DNA from 2 places in the Paenibacillus sp. FSL K6-1330 genome. Region 1 is predicted to be linked to the other one. Evidence: a T-box and tRNA genes for the amino acid it is inferred to sense, from the RefSeq annotation. Region 1 holds a T-box; the other holds one or more tRNA genes.
What was found. The T-box of region 1 lies ahead of NYE54_RS08665 (valine--tRNA ligase). A T-box ahead of a tRNA ligase gene usually reads a tRNA of that ligase, here a tRNA-Val.
Positions count from the first base shown of each region.

Region 2: it has a tRNA-Val gene. The T-box ahead of NYE54_RS08665 (valine--tRNA ligase) is inferred to sense a tRNA for this amino acid. The anticodon was not compared.

Region 1 is NZ_CP150269.1:1,960,024-1,963,438, reverse strand. Features, by position in the region: gene NYE54_RS08665 (valine--tRNA ligase) at 1-1,485, opposite strand, end outside; T-box leader at 1,597-1,894, opposite strand; gene NYE54_RS08660 (LysM peptidoglycan-binding domain-containing protein) at 2,145-3,415, opposite strand, start outside.
Region 2 is NZ_CP150269.1:2,438,343-2,441,757, forward strand. Features, by position in the region: gene NYE54_RS10925 (hypothetical protein) at 1-368, shown strand, start outside; gene NYE54_RS10930 (accessory gene regulator B family protein) at 375-920, shown strand; gene NYE54_RS10935 (cyclic lactone autoinducer peptide) at 958-1,038, shown strand; gene NYE54_RS10940 (hypothetical protein) at 1,290-1,496, shown strand; tRNA gene NYE54_RS10945 (tRNA-Val) at 1,596-1,668, opposite strand; gene NYE54_RS10950 (hypothetical protein) at 1,804-2,067, shown strand; gene NYE54_RS10955 (GNAT family N-acetyltransferase) at 2,416-2,859, shown strand; gene NYE54_RS10960 (DUF3892 domain-containing protein) at 2,950-3,183, opposite strand; gene NYE54_RS10965 (MBL fold metallo-hydrolase) at 3,246-3,415, opposite strand, start outside.

The DNA.
Region 1 (3,415 bases):
ATAACCCGTTACGAGAACGCTTGTCGGATAATAACGTTTGAAATCCTCGCTGTCCAGATTCGGCCAGCCCATGGTCGAGAACGGCCATAATGCGGAGCTGAACCAGGTATCCAGCACATCCTCATCTTGTCTCAGATCGTCCTTGCCCAGCTTCGCGCGCGCTTCCTCCTCATTCATGGCAACAACCACTTCGCCCGTGGATTCGGAATACCAGGCCGGAATCCGGTGGCCCCACCACAATTGACGGGAAATACACCAATCGCGGACATTCTCCATCCAGTGCAGGTAGGTTCTCTCGAACCGGTCAGGCACGAAGTTAACGCCCTTGCCGGATTTCTGCGCATCCACGGCTGCTTCCGCAAGCGGCTGCATCTTAACGAACCATTGCGTGGACAGATAAGGCTCGACCACTGCGCCGGATCTTTCGCTATGGCCAACCTGATGGACATGATCTTCGATGCGGAGCAGTACGCCAGATTCCTTCATATCGTTTACGATCTGCTTGCGGCATTCGCTCCGATCAAGACCTTGGTACTTGCCGGCAAACTCATTCATCGTTCCGGATTCATCCATCACGGTGATTTGCGGCAGGTCATGTCTCATACCCATCTCGAAGTCATTCGGATCATGCGCCGGCGTAATTTTAACCGCTCCGCTGCCGAAATCCTTCTCCACATACTCATCGGCAATAACCGGAATCTCGCGGCCGACAATAGGCAGGACCAATGTCTTGCCGATCATGTCTTTATAGCGTTCATCTTCCGGATGAACGGCTACCGCCGTATCGCCAAGCATGGTCTCCGGACGGGTCGTTGCTACGGTGATGGAGCCGCTGCCGTCTTTCAGCGGGTATTGCAAGTGATACAAATGGCCGTTGACCTCTTTGTACTCCACTTCAATATCGGACAACGCCGTACGAGCAGCCGGGTCCCAGTTGATGATGCGTTTTCCGCGATATATGAGCCCTTTATCGTAGAGCTTGACGAATACTTCCCGAACCGCTTCCGACAACCCCTCGTCGAGCGTGAAACGTTCTCTGGAGTAATCGAGGGACAGGCCGATCTTGGACCATTGGTCACGAATCGTATTCGCATATAGATCCTTCCATTCCCACACTTTCTCCAGGAATTTTTCACGTCCCAGGTCGTATCGGGTAACGCCTTCTTCGCGAAGCTTCTGTTCAACCTTCGTTTGCGTAGCGATGCCCGCATGGTCAGAGCCTGGCAGCCACAGCGCATCATAGCCCTGCATCCGCTTTACGCGGATCAGGATATCCTGCAGCGTAAAGTCAAGGGCATGGCCGATATGAAGCATTCCCGTAACGTTTGGTGGAGGAATAACAATCGTGTACGGCTCCGCGTCCGGTCGTTTGCCAGCTTCAAAAAAGCCGCCTTCCTTCCAGTACGGATACCATTTTTGTTCGGCTGCCTTCGGATCATACGTCGTCGGCATTTCTAACTGGGATTGGTTTTGTTTTTGATCCATATTTTCGTACCTCCGATACTATTAATCAGTTTTGCCAACCCGAATTGTTTTAGCCTACGGGGTGGCCATGGATATCCATGTTTGGCATGAAACAAAAAAAGCCCTTCGTCCTCAAAGGACGAAAGACTGTTCTCTCGCGGTACCACCTTTGTTTCGTGCTTACATGATTCATCCATCGTGTCCTCCCATGAAGAACATGAAAGGCTTACGATCAGCACGACACTTTACGCAGGTAACGGCTGCGGCCGGCGAACTCTAATCAGGGTAGAATCGATCCCTACTCTATCTCAAGTCCGCAACTCCGGGGCGACTTCGGCAAGCTGGTTCCTGCGGAATCTCACAGCGCTTAAATAGCAATTCCGCTCTCTGAAGGCCATACCTTCCTACTCTTCCCGTTCAACGTTGTTCTAGCTTATGAAATACATGTACATATTCTATTCAAATATACCGTGGTTGTTGCATATAGTCAATATTTCGAGTGTTTCCGAACGATTTAGACATCATACCTGTCGATCCAAATAAATCTTATACGTTGTAAAAGGAAGCCCCAGCTCGTCCCATCCCACTCTTCTCCTAACCAAACCCCCGCCAAACAAAAAGCAGGCCAAGGATGTCCTACCTTGACCTGCTTTTTCTTACGCAATTGCTCCCCCCACCGATTACTGGGGAATGTATAATACCTGTCCTTCTTCCACATTCTGCTCGGACATGCGGTTATATAACAAAAGCTCCCGCGGCGTCAGTTGATAACGCTCGGCAATCACGTCGAGTGTCTCCTCACGCTGTACAATGCACATCCGGACCTTGCGGAACGGCGTTTCCTCGCGGCGGTTACCCAGGAACAGACTCTTCCACTCCACATCCTCGGCCGAAGCCGAATCAACCAATTCCTCCGCCTCTTCTTCCTCGTCCCGAGCGGCTTGATCCTGAACCGTTCTGCTCGATTGAAGCAATGAAGATAAGCCTACACCCGATGTGCTGTTTGTGCTGCTGTTCTTCGAGTTGAAGGCCACCTTTAACTCCGGTTTGGTCGGAACCTCTTCAACTTTAACGGTAACCTCCTCCGTTATATCATCCATATCCTCCAAAGGTACTGCTTCCTCAGCAAAAACAGGCTGGGTTTCCTCCGTTTCCGGTGATTCCAGCACCGGTACGGCTTCAACTTCTTCGCCCTTACGCTCAGTGACACCAGGGAAACCGGCTGCTGAATCTTCCTGCACCGGCTCCGGCTGGGAGGCTGCCCGTTCGAATTGCCATACACTTGGAATCGACGGCTCAGCTGCCTGAGCTTCCGTCTCGCTATGTAAGGCATATTCGACTGTATCCCGGGCTTCAGTCGCACCGGAAATGCTTAGGGTGCTGTCCGAGGCCTGTGAATCCCGAGTTTGGTTCTCGTACTGCGCCCAGGATGCCAGGTACTGCTGTGTGCGTGCATCCGTCCCGGACTCTTGGGCTTTGGGCTGAGCCTCGTTGAAGTAAGAAGGTGAAGCCGAATTCGCGTCAGTGTTAGCTCCGCCTTGAAACTGGTCATACGGGTTGGCTGCGAACTGCTGCTCCCCGTTCGAATAATCTGTCGCTTCAGGAGCATGTACCACTGTGAATTCCTCATTGGCCCATACTTGGTCACGGGCTCCCGGAGCCGCCGCCTGAATTCCTTTGAGCGACAGAACCCCTGTAATGTTCAAGCTGCGCTTAGATAACAAATCCACGTCAAAATTCTCGATCTCGACCGCGATGTCATCTAATGATGATACCCGGTTCAGCGGGACCGTGATTTCGACCGGAATCCAGTGTTCGAGCGGCTCCGTCTCTCCGGCTTCGGTGTCACCTTTATACAGGCCTGCAAGAAGCAGATGACCCCGAAGCGTGGCCTGGTCCTGCTGACTGATCACCTGAATGTGCGGGATCAACTCCGCCTCTTCCAATTCAT
Region 2 (3,415 bases), 480 kb from region 1:
GGTCTGCGATATGTACCATTCTGGGGTATATGTTTTATGCTCTAATTCAGGCCTTTTACATGCTATCATTGTATGGCTCAATCGAAGCTACACACAACAATGAAGTAGATGGCTATGTACTTCAGCTATTATCGTCAGTGACGGGTTTACTCATTTCTTGGATTATGTATAAGTTTGCAATAGGTTTTACATATGATCTCGAAAAGTTGCGTATTAAATTTGAGCACATCTTACTAATCTCCCTCATCGTAGTCGTTTTGATCTTATTGGCGATATTATTTTATCTTAATCGGTTATGGCTTCTTCTTCTCTTTTTTGGTATAACTTTTGGTATTTTCTTATTTTATGCGATCCAATCAAAGGAGTGACAATTAGTGATTGAAAGAGCCGCCCTTTGGATATCGGAAGGCATTAAACGACAAGTGCCTGAACACCCTTCATCTGTTGGAGTTTTAAAGCATGCGATCGCAATTCTATTAAATATACTATTTATTGTTACATTTACTTTATTAATATCCATTTATACCGGACATATGAAGCAGGCTATTACAGGTTTGATCGGTTTTGCACTGCTAAGACAGTTCTCTGGAGGAATCCACGTTAAGACTGGCGCTGGTTGTATTGTTATTACTACTGCTTTGTTTACTGCAGTGTCTTTTGTTGATTTAGGCGAACTGCCTACACAAATTTTGAACATCCTAAGTTTTTTGTTAGTCGTTTTATTTGCCCCTAGTAAGATTGCCAAGCAATCAAGAATACCAAGAAAACATTATCCTAAACTTCGTCTAATTAGCTGTATTATTGTTGGGGTGAACTTTCTCATTCAATCACCAACGTTATCCATAGTATTCTTTATCCAGGCACTGAGCCTAATTCATTTGAAGGGAGGTGAGTCAAGTGTCGGTAATCAACAAATCTAAGCATGGCTTATTTTCATTTATCGCATCTGCTCTTACGGTGGTAGCTGTATTCTTTGTTAATACTGCAAGTCCTGTTTTTGTGTATAGTGGTGATACACCCGAAGAGCTCTTGAAATAACCTTTCTAAATATGAATCCATTATTATTCTGTTTATTGAATTCTGGTACCTACTAGGTGCCGGATTTTTCTTTTACTATCAACATCAACAAAGCATGATCATGCAAATTAAACTGTAGTCATCATGACCAGGATTTATAAATTGCTGCGTCCTCCTTTAATCAAGTGCAGTCAGGGTAAAATTGACATTGCTAAAAGAACGAATGTTTGCATATAATACAAACAAACGTTCTGGTTAGAGGTGGTGGCATGATGTTTAAGAATTACCTAGAGCAAACCATAGAAATCATATATGAAGACAGGAAAGGGAATATCACCCAACGGAAAATACAGATACACAGTATTCGGGATCATCGGATACGGGCAACGTGTCTGGAGACTGGAAAACCTCGGGTGTTTAATGAACATAATATTCTGTCCTGGAGACCCGGGAAAGGAAGGGGAACGCATGCTTCCTGACGGAACGAATATGGCTGAGAATCTCGGTCAACCCAAATAGACAATAGGTTTAGAAAATGAAAAACCCCTGAAGCCAATGGCATCAAGGGTTTTCGATTATGATCTGTAGTGGGCTCGAACCACTGACCCCTACCCTGTCAAGATAGTGCTCTCCCAGCTGAGCTAACAGATCATGAAATATTTAAAAAGGTAATTCATATATTACCAGCAGACAGTGTGGCTGTCAATGGTTTTCTCGTTATAAAAAATCACATTCCGGTTCAGACTAAATACAGCATGATTATGCCAATGGAGGAGTGTGAATGGCATGGCAGGTGGGAAATCCCATCATTTTAATCGAGCCAGTCTGGTGCTCTCGTTGCTGGGGGTATCTGTACTAGGGAGCGGTTGCAGTATCTCGGAGAGAACGTCGGTGCAGCTGGAGCCGCTACATGGGCCTGCGGCGCCTGTAATGCTTGATGTTTACGGACGTTCGATAGATCAGGACGTATATTCTAAGCAGGGAAGCGGAGCACTGGAGCCGGTATCCCCGATGGATTCGGTGGATACCTTACGCGATCTCCACCCGTAATGGGTGCAGCAACGTCTATAACAAATCGGTCATACCAATATCCCTACCTTTTGCTCGAACAGCGAGCAGAGCAAACCGCCGGCAGGCAAGCTGGCGATTTGCTGTAAAACGGCCGATGCTATTCCTCATCCCATTTGCGGGAATAACCTTTTTTAATCGCCCAAAAGATAGGGTAGATGATGATGGCTGAGATGATAACAGCCCAAAATATCGTGGTTCCCATGCCCATAAAGGCAATGCTCCTTTCAAAAAAACGTTAGCTTATACTATACAGGAAAATGATTATTTTGTATAATATCTCGATCTGCGATATTACAAGGAATTGATTCTACATAAAGAGGTGTTGAAATGGCAGCAGAAATCATAAATGTATCAACCGAAGAGCAGTTGCAGCAAGCGCTGGATATCCGGAAGGATGTTTTCGTGCTTGAACAGAAGGTTCCGATTGACCTGGAGATTGATGATTACGATCGTCTGGACTCCGATGCACATCATGTCCTGATCAAGTCGGAGGGACAGTACGCGGCAACTGGACGTATCACCTATTACAATAAGGACTCCGCCAAAATGCAGCGCATTGCGGTACGTAAGCCATTCCGATCCAAAGGGATAGGGCGTGTGCTGATGATGGCACTGGAAACGCAGGCGCGTGAATTGAAACTGCAGTATTCCGTGCTGGATGCGCAGGTGCAGGCGGAGGCGTTTTATCGCAAGCTGGGGTATGAGACGATTTCGGACGAGCCGTTTGATGATGCTGGCATTCCCCATGTTCGTATGAAAAAGGAACTGTAGGCATCTTCTTAACTATAAGGTGGCTGATGATCCCATCGTTCTAAAAAGGAAAGACCTCGAGTATCGATTCGAGGTCTTTTTAGGCATGAATTAAAAGTTTGGCATATTATCCAGGTTGTTGCTGGGATCGCCATCCGCATTGGAACGAAGATGTTCATCTCCGTCACGTCCACGGAATACGTTCACGTTTTTGATTTCTTTATTCTTGGCCATCTGTTGTGCAGTCTTGTAGTCCACGACACTACCGTTATCCAGCTTCAGTTCGATGATGTCGCCGTCGCCATTTTTACGGACGCCTACGATTTCTTGTTGTGTATTATCCATATAGATCGCCTCCCGGAATTAGTGTTCCCGGGAACCCTCATAAACTATTCATCTATATTGAACTACAATTCGTATACCCGCTGCTGCTCCACAAATTCCATGATTCCGGTCTTGCCAATGAAAGCTTCGACCTCATCACTGTAATGCATGAGATAGGTGCGTTCCTGAATTTCTTCAGGAAGGCTGAGCAGCTCATCCAGTGTCGTATGAACCTCGCCGGGGCCTTGCAGCT